3 regions of the Caballeronia sp. RCC_10 genome follow, and region 1 is predicted to be linked to each of the others. Evidence: predicted binding sites of a transcription regulator. Region 1 holds the regulator's gene; each other region holds the start of a gene.

What was found. The regulator FliA, encoded in region 1, starts transcription of late flagellar genes. The targets are predictions, from matches to a motif close to CTAAAGTTTNNNNNNNNNNNGCCGNTA.
Region 2: the regulator FliA is predicted to act here: its motif matches at 2,683-2,709, upstream of flgM (flagellar biosynthesis anti-sigma factor FlgM).
Region 3: the regulator FliA is predicted to act here: its motif matches at 1,403-1,429, upstream of motA (flagellar motor stator protein MotA).

The regions. Positions count from the first base shown of each region.
Region 1 is NZ_JBFUPT010000003.1:441,562-446,616, forward strand. It holds gene AB6804_RS09725 (hypothetical protein) at 1-60, opposite strand, end outside; gene flhF (flagellar biosynthesis protein FlhF) at 123-1,847, shown strand; gene AB6804_RS09735 (MinD/ParA family protein) at 1,840-2,757, shown strand; gene AB6804_RS09740 (RNA polymerase sigma factor FliA) at 2,778-3,509, shown strand; gene AB6804_RS09745 (PAAR domain-containing protein) at 4,978-5,055, shown strand, end outside.
Region 2 is NZ_JBFUPT010000029.1:14,610-19,664, reverse strand. It holds gene flgC (flagellar basal body rod protein FlgC) at 19-444, opposite strand; gene flgB (flagellar basal body rod protein FlgB) at 471-959, opposite strand; gene flgA (flagellar basal body P-ring formation chaperone FlgA) at 1,216-2,529, shown strand; gene flgM (flagellar biosynthesis anti-sigma factor FlgM) at 2,740-3,066, shown strand; gene AB6804_RS27545 (flagella synthesis protein FlgN) at 3,149-3,583, shown strand; gene flhB (flagellar biosynthesis protein FlhB) at 3,763-4,971, shown strand; gene flhA (flagellar biosynthesis protein FlhA) at 4,968-5,055, shown strand, end outside.
Region 3 is NZ_JBFUPT010000003.1:194,282-199,336, reverse strand. It holds gene AB6804_RS08540 (glycosyltransferase family 4 protein) at 1-338, opposite strand, end outside; gene flhD (flagellar transcriptional regulator FlhD) at 1,014-1,319, shown strand; gene motA (flagellar motor stator protein MotA) at 1,487-2,347, shown strand; gene motB (flagellar motor protein MotB) at 2,352-3,308, shown strand; gene AB6804_RS08520 (response regulator) at 3,385-3,771, shown strand; gene cheA (chemotaxis protein CheA) at 3,829-5,055, shown strand, end outside.

The sequences.
Region 1 (5,055 bases):
CTTATCCAGCGATAGACGCAGGCGCTTCTTCGCAATAATGGCTTCACTGAAAGCGGACACGTCGAAACATCCGGCGACGCCCGCCTCGCAAAGATCGCAGTCATTCCTCATCGGGGGCAAGTTTGAACATCCGTAAATTCATTGGCGCGAACAGCCGCGACGCACTGCGACAGGTTCGGGAAGCGCTTGGCCCCGATGCAATCGTGCTGTCGAACCGTACGCTGGACGATGGTTCCGTGGAGATCGCCGGTTGCGCGGACAGCGATATCGCGTCGATCTCGCCGAAAGCGCAAGAGCTGGCCGCGCCCGCGACGTTCGCGAGCGCCACGCCGCGCGCCGCGCTGGCGCAGGCAGCAGCCGCTGCGGCCAAGCACGCCGCACCGAATCCCTATGCGAGCGGCGATGTGTTCTCGTCCGTGTTCGGCGCGAAGCCCGACGCCGATGCCGACGCAGCCGACGAAGCACCCGCCGACGAAGCATCCCGCACGCTGGCCGATTCGAATCCGTGGCTGATCGAGCATGCGCGACGCATCGCCGAGCAGGCCGCGACGCCGTCGAATCGGCCGCTGACGGCATCGTCGGCAATTGCACGCGGCATGGGCGTGCCGGTGCCGCCCAAAGCGCAAGCCGCCGACAAGCCGGAGACGGCGAGCTACGTGCTGCGCCAGGCCGCGCAACCGAAGGTGGACACGCCCGAGTGGGCGCGCGAAGCCGCGCAAGTCGCCGCACGCCGCGCCGCGCAGAAGATCAACGCAAGCGCGCCGCAAGCGGAAGCATCGCCGGCATCGGCTGAAGGTGCGTTCGAAGGCTTGCCCGCGAATGCGGCGGCTGTCGTCACCGAGGCGATTCGTGCGCGCATGGAGCAGGTCGTCAACGATACGGTGATGAACGAGCTGTCGTCGATGCGCTCGATGATGGAAGAACAGTTCTCCGGCCTGCTGTGGGGCGATCGCCAGCGCCGCATGCCGAGCAACGCCGCGCTGACCAAGCACCTGTTCGCCGCGGGCTTCTCCGCGCAACTCGTGCGCATGATCGTCGACAACTTGCCGGAAATGGAAAACGCCGAGCACGCGCTCGAATGGGTGCAGCAGGTGCTCGAATCGAACCTGCCGGTGATGGCGAGCGAAGACGCGCTGATGGAACGTGGCGGCGTGTTCGCGCTGATGGGCCCGACGGGCGTCGGCAAGACGACGACCACCGCGAAGCTCGCCGCGCGCTGCGTGATGCGCTTCGGCGCAAGCAAGGTCGCGCTGCTGACGACGGACAGCTACCGGATCGGCGCGCACGAGCAGTTGCGCATCTTCGGCAAGATTCTCGGCGTCTCGGTGCACGCGGTGAAGGACGCGGCCGATCTGCAACTCGCGCTTTCGGAGCTGCGCAACAAGCACATCGTGCTGATCGACACGATCGGCATGAGCCAGCGGGATCGCACGGTGTCCGATCAGATTTCGATGCTGTGCGGCGCGGGTCATCCGGTGCAGCGCCTGTTGCTGCTGAACGCGACGAGCCACGGCGACACGCTCAACGAAGTCGTGCAGGCCTACAAGAGCGCGGCCGATCAGCCGCCGCTCGCGGGCTGCATCCTGACCAAGCTCGATGAAGCGACGAACCTCGGCGGCGTGCTCGATACGGTCATCCGCTACAAGCTGCCGGTGCATTACGTATCGACCGGACAGAAGGTGCCGGAAAACCTGTACGTGGCGACCAAGCGGTTCCTGATCAAAAGCGCGTTCTGCATTCCGCGCGACGGCTCGCCGTTCGTGCCGCAGGACGAGGAAGTGCCGGCGCTGTTGTCCGCATTGTCCGCGCGTGCCGCGGCTGAACTCCATGAGGTTCGCTTTGGATAAGCTCGTGCTCGACCAGGCTGAAGGCCTGAGACGGCTCCTGACGCGTGCAGGCTCGCGCGTGGTGGCGGTCGCGGGCGGACCGGCGGGCATCGGTTGCACGTCGGCGGTGGTGAATCTCGGCGCGGCGCTGGCCGTGCATGGCAAGGATGTGCTCGTCATCGACGAGCGGCAGAACGGAACATCGGTGAGCCGCATGGCGGGGCTTTCCGGATCGCAGGCGATGAGTGCGGTGATGTCCGGCCGCCACACGTTGCAGGACGTCGTCACGCGCACGCCGCTCGGCTTTTCGCTGATCGCCGCGCCCCGCGAGGAGCGCGTGAGTCACGACGCCGCGCAGTGCCGCGGGTTGCTCGACGGACCGGCGGACATCGTGCTGATCGATACGCAACTGGATCGGCATGGCGCGCTGTCGTCGCTTGCGGCGCAGGCGCATGACTTCCTGATCGTCACGCGGGCGGCTGCGCCGGCGATCACCGAGGCGTATGCGTGCATGAAGCGTCTGCACTACGCGCATGCGATCGGACAGTTCCGCGTGCTGATCAATCACGTGCAGAACCCGGCCGACGCGGCGGTCGCGTTCGACAACCTGTCGGGCGTGGCGAGCCGGTATCTGGCGGTGGCGCTCGTGCAGGCGGGGTATGTGTCCGAGGATGCGCGCATTACTCGGGCGAGGGAGCTGTCGCGTTCGGTGGTAGAGGCGTTTCCGGCTACGGCTGCGGCGCGCGACTATCGCCAGATTGCGGCGGAGCTTCTGCACTGGCCGGTGCGTTCCACGCCGGCTGCCCGTGATGCTGAAGTTGAAAACGAAATGCAGTTTTTGGATGGCGAGTCTGACAAGGGCGGGCGGGAAGTGGCGCGAAGGGCGTCGATGTTTCCCGGCCATGCATTGAGCAGCACGGCGTCGATGTGATCAAGACAAAGGTGACCCAGATGTACAACGCCCAAGGCAAACTCTCGCAGTCCGACGTGTTGACGCGCTATGCGCCGCTCGTTCGCCGGCTGGGGCTGCAGCTCGTCGCCAAGATGCCGGCGAGCGTCGACCTCGACGATCTGATTCAGGCCGGCATGATCGGCCTGTTGGATGCGGCGAGCCGTTACAAGGAAGATCAGGGTGCGCAGTTCGAGACGTATGCGAGCCAGCGCATTCGCGGCGCGATGCTCGATGAACTGCGCGCGAACGACTGGCTGCCGCGCAGCATGCGCAAGACGTCGCGCGAAGTGGAATCGGCGGTGCACAAGGTCGAGCAGAGCCTTGGCCGTTCGGCGAGCGAGACGGAAATCGCCGAGCATATGCAGCTGCCGCTAGACGAGTATCAGTCGATGCTGCAGGACTTGCACGGCAGCCAGTTGATCTATTACGAAGACTTCGACCGCTCGGCGGACGACGAACCGTTCCTGGATCGACATTGCGTGGATCGATCGGACCCGCTGTCGGCGTTGCTCGATGACAGCCTGCGCGGCGCGTTGATCGAGGCTATCGATCGGCTGCCGGAGCGCGAGAAGCTGCTGATGAGCTTGTATTACGAGCGCGGGCTGAATCTGCGAGAGATCGGCGCGGTGATGGAAGTCAGCGAGTCGCGGGTTTGCCAGTTGCATAGCCAGGCGGTCGCGAGGCTGCGGGCGAAGTTGCGGGAGCAGGAGTGGACGGGGGTGGAGGCTTGAGGGGGCCGCGCCAAGTTTGGCAAAGATGCTAAGGGAAACCTATTCATTGATCGTCTTTTCATCCGACCAACCCACGCTTACTCCGCCAACGTCGATCAGAGGTGAGTCAAGCCAATCTGCATGCAATTCCGGCCCACGCCAGAAACGCATGCGGGGTCGCCGGGCGGCACGACGACAATTTGGGAATCGATGCTGACTTAACGCGTTGAGAGTCGTTTCCTGGTGGCGGATACAGGACGCGTAATGTCAGTGTTGGACCAGAGGTGATGAGTTCAGCTCTTGTGCCCTCAATGGTAGCCTTTGATTTCGCAGGCAAGGCCCGCCATTGAGGCCAGTGCAAATCCACCAGTGCCAGAAAGCGTTTATTTAACTTTTACGCCAGAACGCAGCAGCTACTAGGTTCACAAGTTGCCTTGTTAGAGCGTGATGCCAGTGGCCTCCGCCGCAGCGGCGGGCAACTGCACTCGACGATGCGGATCTGAGTCACGCGTTGCGAACGGGGTCGTTCGGTCATAGGGCGGCCTCTTGCAAACGCTGAGGAGCCCACACGTGCTGTACCAACGCAACCACCAGTGCGCGCGGGGCTCGCTGTTGCTCTCTCGTGAAGTTGTCGAAGGCTTTGAACGGCAATTGATGAGCGCGTTCGAGCCCTGGGCCGAGTCATTGAGAAATACAATGCGTCGCGGTTGTCTTCCACATAAACCGATAAGCGCACAGTGCTCAGATGTCTGTGTGTTTGAGCGGCACACACGTGTGATTCAGCCCACCCGGCGCGCGCTACAGGCTACCGCTCGCGCTGCGGTGGCAACCCGATCATGCCAAGCCTGTCGGCAAAGTGAAGTTTGCGGCGACTGGCCGCCGTGGCATCGGCTTTCGGACTACGCTTGCGCAGTGCGATGAACCCGGCGCGCTGCGCGACCGGCTCGGAGAAGCGTGGCAGAGCATCAAGGCCGGACTCGTGCGCGGCATTTCCATCGGCTTTCGACCGATCAAGCCGAACGGCGCGGCGACGGTTCGCATGGTATGCGATTCGTCGAATGGCAATGGCTTTAGCTGTCGTGCGTCACGATCTCGGCAAACAGTGGCGTGAGTATCACCGCATTGCCTTCGGCGGATAGTGAGCAACGGCGGATTAACGCTCCACCCCCCCCCGCATTATTCGACTCGACGGCATAGCGCCGACTATGCGCGACGGCACGGTGCGGCTCACTCCAGCAGACTGCAACCGCGCGAGACACTAGCGCCCCAATCGAAGACGTTTCAGAAGTTGATACGACTCGAATCTCCGTAGCCCGAAGTTCATTCCCTGTCAACTTTTGTCGATTTCACGATTTCGCTGATGCATCCAATTGCGCTTCTTCGTTGTGCTCGTATCCTGACAAATCAACTCAGGTGAGTAGGTCTTTTCTAACGAACCGAGACACATGCTGAAAAGCAAGCATAACGAATCATACAAAGGAGGCTGCACATGATGCGACGAATCGCCGTCGTTGGGGACCAACTCGATAACGGCGGAGAGGTTGGCTCTTACGAGGGACCGCAGTTT
Region 2 (5,055 bases), on a different contig from region 1:
TATTCCTCAGGTTCCGGTTCAGGTTCCGATGGTCAGTGTCTTGAGCATCAATTGCTTGGCGGTGTTCAGCGTTTCGACGTTCGCCTGATAGGAACGCGACGCGGAAATCATGTTGACCATCTCCTGCACGGGATCGACGTTCGGCAGCGTCACATAGCCGTCCGCGTTCGCCGCCGGATTGCTCGGGTCGTAGCTGGTTTTCATGGGGCTCGGATCGTCGATGACGCCCGTCACCTGGACGCCGCCGACCTGCTGGCCGGAGCCGCTCTTCGCGCCGCCGAGCGGATCGACGGCGAACACGACCTGCTTCGCCTTGTACGGCTGGCCGTCCGGTCCGGTCGTGCTGTCCGCGTTCGCAAGATTCGACGCGGTGACGTTCAGGCGCTGCGCCTGAGCCGACATCGCCGAACCGGCGACGCTGAATATGTTCATCAATGAAGGCATGATTCCTTGACCTTTCTTAACTGCGCTTAACTGTTGGACGTGATCGCGGACAGCATCGACTTGATCTGCGAGCTGAGCACCGTCATGCCGGCTTCGAAGTGCAGCGCGTTGTCCGCGAACTGCACGCGCTCGGCGTCGAGATCGACGGTATTGCCGTCGAGCGACGGCTGGCTCGGCACGCGATACGCGAGGCGGCCATAGTCGTCGCTCGGACCGCCCGATGCGGTGAGCGTCGATGTGCCGGACAGGTGTCCCTTCGCGGTCACGGCCATCGACGCGCCGCTGCTGACGGATACCGGCTGCGCCATCTTCAGCGTCGATGCGTTCGACGCTCCCGCTGCGCCGCGGCCCTGCTTGAGCGCGCCGGCGAGCGCGGTCGAGAAGTCCACGTCGCGCGACTTGTAGCCGGGCGTGTCGGCGTTCGCGATATTCGACGACAGCAGTTCCTGCCGGTACGCGCGCACATCGAGCGCTTCGCGGCCGAACGCGAATTCCTTATCGAGCTTGTCTAGCATTCCCCGGGTTCCCCAAGTTCGTGGTGTCGCACACGCCCGCCGCACCGCGCGGGCCTTTTTGCATGACACGCATCTTAGGAGCGGCGCGCAATGACTGATCCGATGAATAACCGGGAAACGCGGCCTCTATTCGAGGCTTGGGCGTGACGCGGGCTATCTAGAATCTGGGTCGTGGTGAGAGGCGGATGAATTTCGCGCTCACGAATCAAGCCGAACAACGTGTCTGCGCCTGGCGCGGCGAGCAAGGGAGAGAGTGATGAGCAGGTCCGCCGGGCATCCGTCGAAAGCAGCCGCGCCGCGCGCAGCGTCTTTTGCGCGCCGCGCGTTGCGATGCGTGACCGGCGCGTCGCTGCTCGTGGGCGTCATGGCGGGCGCGGTTGCGCAGCAGAGCGACGGCTTCATTGCGATTCCCGGCAACGCGGAGACGAATCCGTCGGCGGTCGCGGAGATGGCGAAGAGCCTTCCTGCCGCGAAACCTGCCGCTGTCTCCACTGTCTCCAGCGTTCCCACCGTTTCGAATGTTTCCACGGTTGCGCCCGCGCCTTATCTCGCGCCTGCGCCCGGCTACCGCGCCGCGACCAAAGCCGCCGATGCCGCCATGCGTCACGCCGCGCTCGCGCTCGAAGCCCGCGCCGACGCTGCCGACGACGCAATGGACGATGCCAGCGGACTGATCGTCATTCCCGGGGCGGGCGTTGCGAAGCCGGCGCCTGCTGCCGCTTCGGTCAAGCCGGCTGCCGCGTCTGCATCGGCACCGCGCGATGTCGTTCCGGTCGTCGTCACGCGCGATGACGCCGCCGCGTCGCCCGCGGCCAGCGCACGGCCGATCGCGGCGGGCGTGGCATCGCCGGTCAGGCGCGCGAACTACACGCCGTCCGTCACCGATGCTCCTGCCCTGAAGCGGGCGAGCTTCACGCCGTCGCCCGCCGCCTCCGCCGCCCCCGCGACGATGCAGGACGGCGAAACCATCCGCGCCGCGGCGCTCGCCTTTCTTCAGCAGCAAGCCGCTGGCTTGCCCGGCAAGGTCGAGATCACGGTGACGCCCGTCTTTCCGCGCGGCCTCGCCGCCTGCACCGCGCTCGATCCGTTCATGCCGACGGGCGCACGCCTCTGGGGCCGCGTGACGGTCGGCGTGCGCTGCGTCGGCGAGCGGCCGTGGACGCTGTATGTCCAGGCGCGGGTGTCGATCAATGCGACGTACTACGTCGCCGCCCGCGCCGTTGCGCCGGGAGAAGTGCTCGGCAACGCCGACCTCGTCGCCCGCGACGGCGATCTGACCGCGATGCCGCAAGCCGTCGTCACCGATCCCTCGCAGGCGGTCGGCGCGGTGACGCTGTCGCGCGTGCCGGTGGGCCTGCCGCTGCGCACCGATATGCTGCGCGCCGCAAGCGCGGTGGCGATCGGGCAGACGGTTCGCGTCGTCACCGCCGGCTCCGGCTTCTCGATTTCCGCCGAAGGCAGCGCCATGAGCAACGCCGCCCCCGGCCAGCAGGTTCGCGTGAAAACCGCCGGCGGCCAGATCGTGACCGGCGTCGTCAAGGATGCCCAGACGGTGGAGATCCGCATGTGACAGGCGGCGGCCGACCATTCCCGGCCCGGCCATCACCGCCCGAAGAATTGATTACCGAATGTTTCATTTTGTTGCATTTAGGCAGAGCCCCCGTCCCATAAGGCTTTCCGGGCGATGATGCCGCCGAACGTGTGCTGCGCCACAGAGGCAGGGTAAAGTTTCCGAGACCCACCGCCGATAAAGGACTCAACACGTTCGGGAATGGACATCGTGAAAATCGAATCGAAAAGCAACACCACTCTGGCGAGCCTGCAAGAAGGCTCACAACGCGCATCGCAGAGCGATGCGAAAACTGCCGCAGTCACCGCGCCGGCGAACGGCGTGAAAGCGGACACGGCATCGCCGGTGAGTCTGTCGACGTTGTCGTCGGACTTGCGCGCGTCGAACGGCTCGGACATCGATACGGCGAAAGTCGAATCGATCAAGGCCGCGATCCGCGACGGCAGCCTGAAAATCGACACCAGCAAGATCGCCGACGGCATTTTGAGCACCGCCCGCGACCTGCTGCAAACGAGAACCCCGCCGACTGGCGGCTGAAGCGCAACGGCCCGGGCTCGCCCGGAGCACGACGTGGACGGCGCCGGGCGGCTTTGACGAACCCGCGTTTTAGCGAGCTGCAATGAGAGACGCCCTGCTTGCCACTGTCATCGAAGAAGTCGCCGCCGTTCAGGCGTTCGAATCCCTCCTCGCCCACGAGGAAAAAGCGCTGATCGCCGCGCAGCCGCTCGGCGCGCTGCCGGAGATCATCGAGCAAAAGACCGCGCTAACCGAGCGCATCGGCGTACTCGAGAAGCAGCGGGACACGCAGCTCGGCGCGCTCGGCCTGCCCGGCGGATTCATCGGCATGGAAGCCGCCGCCGAGGGCGATGCGCCACTCGCCGAACAATGGGCGCTGCTGTGCGCGGCCGCGCGCCGCGCGAAGCAGGGCAACAACAACAACGGCGTGCTGATCCGCACCCGCATGGAATACAACCGCAAGGCGCTCGCGGCGTTGCAGGTCGCGCCGTCGAGAAGCGGGTTTTACGGTCCGGACGGGCGCATGCCCGGCGCGTAATCCGCCGTTCTGTCTTTTCTTCACGGCGCATGACTTCACGGTCATGCGCCGTTTCTCTTGCCCCGCCTCTTATCCATCGATTAACCCGGTTTTCCGCGGCCTAATCCGCCGATGGCCGCTCGACGCCTTCCGCAATAATCGCTTCCATCACAGAAAGCGAGCACGAAGCGGAGCAAGCGGTGGCGGAAGAAAGCGATCTCGAAAAAACCGAATCAGCCACTCCCAAGCGCCTGGAAAAGGCGCGGGAGGAAGGCCAGGTTGCGCGCTCGCGGGAACTCGCATCGTTTGCGTTGCTCGCGGCGGGTTTTTTCGGCGTATGGGGCCTGTCGGGCCCGATCAGCGGACACTTGCAGTCGATTCTGCGCGGCGCGTTCACGTTCAATCACGAGACCGTGCTCGACACGCGCCAGATGATGATCGGCGCGGCCAACGCCAGCAAGGAAGGCATGCTCGCCGTGCTGCCGGTGCTCGCGTTGACGGCGGTCGCCGCGCTCGCCGCGCCGATGGCCCTCGGCGGCTGGCTCATCACGACGAAGCCGCTCGCGCCGAACTTCGGACGCCTCAACCCGATCAGCGGGCTCGGCAAGATGTTCTCGTCGCAGGGTCCGATTCAGCTCGGCATGTCGATTCTGAAGACGCTCGTCGTCGGCGGCATGGCGGGTTCGGCGATGTGGAGCCGCAAGGCCGAAGTGCTGGGCCTCCTCACGAAGCCGCTCGGCCTCGCGCTCGCCGATGTGATGCATCTGATCCTCGTGTGCTGCGGCATGGCGATCGGCGGGCTGTTTCTCGTCGCGGTCGTCGACGTGCCGTATCAGATGTGGTCGCATGCGAAGAAGCTGCGCATGAGCAAGGAAGAAGTGAAGCGCGAGCACAAGGAAAACGAAGGCGATCCGCACATCAAGGGCAAGATTCGCCAGCAGCAGCGTGCGGCTGCGCGTCGCCGGATGATGCAGGCGATCCCGACCGCCGATGTCATCGTCACGAACCCGACGCACTTCGCGGTCGCGCTCAAGTATGCCGACGGCGAGATGCGCGCGCCGAAGGTGGTCGCGAAGGGCGTGAATCTCGTCGCGGCGCGCATCCGCGAACTGGGCCGCGAGCATAACGTGCCGCTGCTCGAAGCGCCGCCGCTTGCGCGGGCGCTGTATCACAACGTCGAGATCAACCGTGAGATTCCGGGCGCGCTGTACGGCGCGGTCGCGCAAGTGCTGGCGTGGGTGTATCAGCTCAAGCGTTACAAGGAAGACGGCGGCACGAAGCCGGACCGTCCCACCGATCTCGACGTGCCGAAGGAACTGGACAAAGGCGGCGTATCCGACGCCGACGCCGATCAGGAAGCCGCTGAAGCGCTTTCCGGCGACAACTCATCACAAGGAGCCGCAGCATGAACGCGCGCGCTGGATTTTTCGCGAAACGCCCCGACGCGCTCGGCACGCAGAACCTTCGGGCGCTGGCCGGCCCGATCCTGATCT
Region 3 (5,055 bases), 250 kb from region 1:
GTCGTGACGAAAGGCGTATCCATTTGCGAGAACAGCGGGAACGGCATGTAGTCGAGGTGGAAGTGCAGCACGTCGAACTCATGCGCGCGGCGGCGAACCGTTTCTAGCAGCAGCATGTGCGGGGCGAGCGGATCGCGGATGGTCGGGTCGAGCCGCAGCGCGCGTGGCCAGGCCGCTTCGAGAGTCGCACGGGTTTGCGAATCGCCGCTTGCAAACAAGGTTACGTCGTGGCCGAGATCGACGAGTGCATCCGTCAGATAAGACACCACGCGCTCAGTGCCGCCGTAAAACTTCGGAGGGACTGCTTCGTGCAACGGTGCAATTTGTGCGATTCGCATAACGTGGTTCTCCAGTGTGGTCCGCGAGTGGCGGTTCGACGCCTTTGCGGTCCTTGCAATTCAGCGGCGGAGCGGCGTTTCTGACGTGACTCCGGCCCTGTGCAAAGCATTCGTGTGAACATGCGGTGAAGCCGGTTGAACGATCGACGCATGCCATTCGGACGGGCAGCGCGCGTGCAGCGAGTTCGTCGCTCAGGCCGCCCAAGGTCGGTTCCGGCCCTCGACCGGGTTATCCCTTACGTTCATTATCGGGATCGAGAGCCGCATTACACGTCAATTTTCAATCGCTTAACGTTGTTACAGCGCGAAACAACGGCTGTTACGAAGTGAGAAATTGCACCGGGGCGAAAACGGTCGGAACCGTCCGACACGCAATCAGCGCGGTAAATCGTTTCACAGCAAAAATCGTTCCTTCGGCGTCGCTCCTAAAGTCACGCCACTTTTCGCCGATAAAGCCTCTGCCGAGCAGCAGGCATCGGGCGCGTGTACGACTTTTTCCTACACGACCGCGGGCGGATTTCCGTCGGCGAGTCGGTGTGTTCATCCGATAGGCGCGCATACCGCACTGGGCGACAATCAGCCGACATATGCGGGGCCGAATGCGGCTTTTTTTGGCGCATTCGAGCAAACGTTTCCCGCACGGCCTGACCAGCCAAGAATCGACTCGGGGGAAAGATGACGGCCACGATTACAGGCGTGCTCGCGGAAATCCGCGAGGTGAATCTGTCGTACTTGCTTCTCGCGCAGCGCTTGTTGCAGGAAGACCGCGTTGCGGCGATGTTCCGCCTCGGACTGTCCGAGCGCGTCGCGGAAGTCGTGTCTACGCTGACGCCGACGCAGGCGCTGAGGGTGGCTTCATCGAGCCATCTGCTGTGCCGCTTCCGGTTCGACGATCACGCGATTCTTTCCTCGCTCGCGGACAAGGGCAAGGCGGCGGCAATCACGCAAACCGCCGACGTGCCGGTCGCGCAGATCGTCTGAACGCTTTGCCGCGTCGACCGCAAGACGGCGCGCGGTATTACGCCATTGCGCCATTACGCCGCAAGCCCCCCACGGCGCCCGCCTAAAAGTTTTCTCCCCGCATGCCGTAAACATCCTTAACCGCGCGCTCAGGCCGGTCATCCGCAACAAAACCCGAGGACTTGCCCGTGCTGATCTTTGTTGGAACGCTCGTGACCTTGCTGTCCGTTTTCGGCGGTTACGCGCTCGAAGGCGGCCACCTTGGCGCGCTCGTGCAGCCGGTCGAAATATTGATGATCGCGGGCGCGGGCATCGGCGCATTCATCCTCGGCAACGGAATCAAGACGATCAAGGCGACGCTGCTCGTCATCCCCACGCTTTTCAAAGGCTCCAAGTACAACAAGGACGTGTACATGGAACTGATGGGGCTGCTCTACGTGCTGCTCGCCAAGGCGCGCAAGGAAGGCACGCTGACGCTCGAAGCCGACATCGAAGATCCCAACAAGAGCCCGATTTTCAGCCAGTACCCGAAGATTCTCGCGGACCATCACATCGTCGAATTTCTGACGGACTATCTGCGCCTGATGGTCGGCGGCAACATGAACGCGTTCGAGATCGAAAGCCTCATGGACGAGGAGATCGAAACGCATCACGCCGAAGGCGAAGCGCCCGCGCAGGCGCTTTCGAAAGTGGGCGATGCGATGCCCGCGTTCGGCATCGTCGCCGCAGTGATGGGCGTCGTGCACACGATGGCGTCCGCCGACCAGCCGCCCGCGGTGCTCGGCGAGATGATCGCGCAGGCGCTCGTCGGCACGTTCCTCGGCATCCTGCTTTCGTACGGCTTCATCGCGCCGCTCGCGAACATCGCGGAGCAGCGTGTCGCCGAGCAGACGAAGATGTTCCAGTGCATCAAGGTGACGATCCTCGCGAGCCTCAACGGCTATGCGCCCGCGATCGCGGTCGAGTTCGGCCGCAAGGTGCTGTTCTCGACCGAGCGTCCGTCGTTCTCGGAACTCGAAGAACACGTGCGCCGCGTGAAGGCGAAGTGACGACATGAGCAGCGAAAAGGATCGGCCGATCTTCATCAAGCGTGTCGTCGGCAGGGGCGCGAAGGGGCATCACGGCGGCGCGTGGAAGCTCGCCTATGCCGACTTCATGACCGCGATGATGGCGTTCTTCCTGCTGATGTGGCTGCTGTCGTCCACCTCGCCGGTGCAGCGCCGCGGCATCGCCGAATACTTCAACATGCCGCTGAAAGCCGCGATGGTCGGCGGGAAAACGGTCGGCATGGATTCGAGCATCATCACCGGCGGCGGGCGCGACATTTCGAGCCCCGACCCCGGCACCACCCGCATGACCGACGCGCGCACCCCGCGCAACGAAGTCGACGACGAAGCGCTCAGGCAAGCGACAACCGAACTAGAGCGCCGCGAGCAGGTGCGCCTGCACGACCTGCAAGTGAAGCTGATGGCGGCGATCGAAGCGAACCCGACGCTGCAGCAGTTCAAGCAGCAGATTCGCATCGAGTCGACACAACAGGGCTTGCGCATCGAAATCGTCGATACGCAGAAGCGCCCGATGTTCGCGCTCTCCAGCGATACGGTGCAGCCCTACATGCGCGACATCCTGCGCGAGATAGGCCGCACGCTCAACGACGTGCCGAACCGCATCGTCGTGCAGGGACACACCGACGCCGTGAAGTACGCCGGCGGCGAGAAGGGCTATAGCAACTGGGAGCTGTCGGCGGACCGCGCGAACGCGTCGCGGCGCGAGCTGATCGCGGGCGGCATGGACGAAGCGAAAGTGCTGCGCGTGCTCGGCCTCGCGTCGACGCAGAACCTCAACAAACAGAATCCGCTCGATCCCGAGAACCGCCGCATCAGCGTGATCGTGCTCAATCAGCGATCCGAAGCAGCGATGCTGCGCGAGGACGGCACGCGCGGCGCGGTGTTCGACAACGCGCCCGTGAAGGCTGACGCCGCGCCGCTTTTCAACAAGCTCGCAAATTAAGCGGCATCGCGTCAAAAAAACGCTCAAGACTGCACACGTTTTGGCCGTCATCAGGGCAAGACCGCGAGACACACACATGATCAAGAACATTCTGGCAATCGACGATTCCGCCGCCATGCGGCAAATCCTCTCCGCCACGCTGACGACAGCGGGCTACGAGGTGACCGTGGCGTCGGACGGTAACGAAGGACTCGAATGGGCGCTCGCCGAGCGCTTCGATCTGGTGCTCACGGACCATCACATGCCCAGCAAGAGCGGGCTCGACCTGATCGTCGAATTGCGGGCGAATCCGGCCTACAAGGCCACGCCGATCCTCGTCCTCACGACCGAAGACGGCGAGCCGTTCAAGGACGCGGCGCGGGCGGCGGGCGCGACCGGCTGGATCGAAAAGCCGCTCGATCCGGACCTGCTGACCGAAGTGGTCGCGGCGATCGCGGACTCGCAAGAGCAGGCGCAGCACTGAAGCACGGACGCGGCGACGCATTACGGAACACAACAGCATTCTCGCGGTGATACAAGCATGACACTCGACATTACCCAGTTCTATCAAACCTTCTTCGACGAAGCCGATGAACTGCTCGCGCAGATGGAGCAACTGCTGCTCGTTCTGGATATCGCGAATCCCGATCCCGAAGACCTCGCGGCGATCTTCCGCGCGGCGCATTCGATCAAGGGCGGCGCGGCGACCTTCGGCTTCACGGCGCTGACCGAAACGACGCACATCCTCGAATCGCTGCTGGATCGCGCACGCAACAACGAGCTGGTCCTGCGCCCCGACATGATCGACACGTTTCTCGCGACGAAGGACGTCCTCTCCGATCAGCTCGCCGCGTATCGCGCGAGCGAGGAACCGGATGCAGCCGCCGCCGCCGCGATCTGCGCGAAGCTCGAACGGCTCAAGAACGAAGACGCGGCGCAGCAGGCCGTCGCGGTCGCTGAGCCGGCGACGCCGGCGGTGATCAAGCCAGCCGCAGCCGCACCGGCGCCGGCCTACGAAGGCCCGAACGCGCCGCCGGCGCACGTGCTCTCGCAGGCCGCCGAAGCCATCGAAGACGACGGCAACTGGGATGGCGCATTCGAAATCGCCGACGGCGCGACTGAAGCAAAGAACGAAGGAACCGCAACCGATGCGTCGGCTGCGGAAGCAGGACCCCACCTGAAAATTACGCTACGGGGGGTGGGCGAGAAGGACCTGGCGACCTTAACCGAGGAGCTGGGGAACCTGGGCAGCATCGTCGGAGAGAAAAAGACGGACGCCGAACTCGTGCTTTGGCTCGATTCGGACGTCTCCGCCGACGACATCGTGGCTGTTTGCTGCTTCGTGATCGATGAATCGCAGATCACGATCGGCCGGGGCGACGCGCAACGAGGCGCGGCTCCGGCGCCGGAGCAACAGACGCCGCAGGCTCGGCCGGTCGTATCGCAGGCGCAGGACGCGCCCGCATCCGCGGCTCAGCAGAAGGACGAGGACACGGCGAAGGCGGCGGTGAACGTGGCCGCCGCCATCCCGTCATCGAATGAAAAACAGAAGACCGCAACGGGCGACGCCGAGAAGAAGGCGCGCCCGGCCGCGGCGGCATCGGCGGAAGGCAGCTCGATTCGCGTCGGCGTGGAGAAGGTCGATCAGCTCATCAATCTGGTGGGCGAGCTCGTCATCACGCAGGCAATGCTCGCGGAAACCACGAGCGCATTCGATCCCGCCTTGCACGACCGTCTTTTCAACGGCATGGCGCAGCTCGAGCGCAAC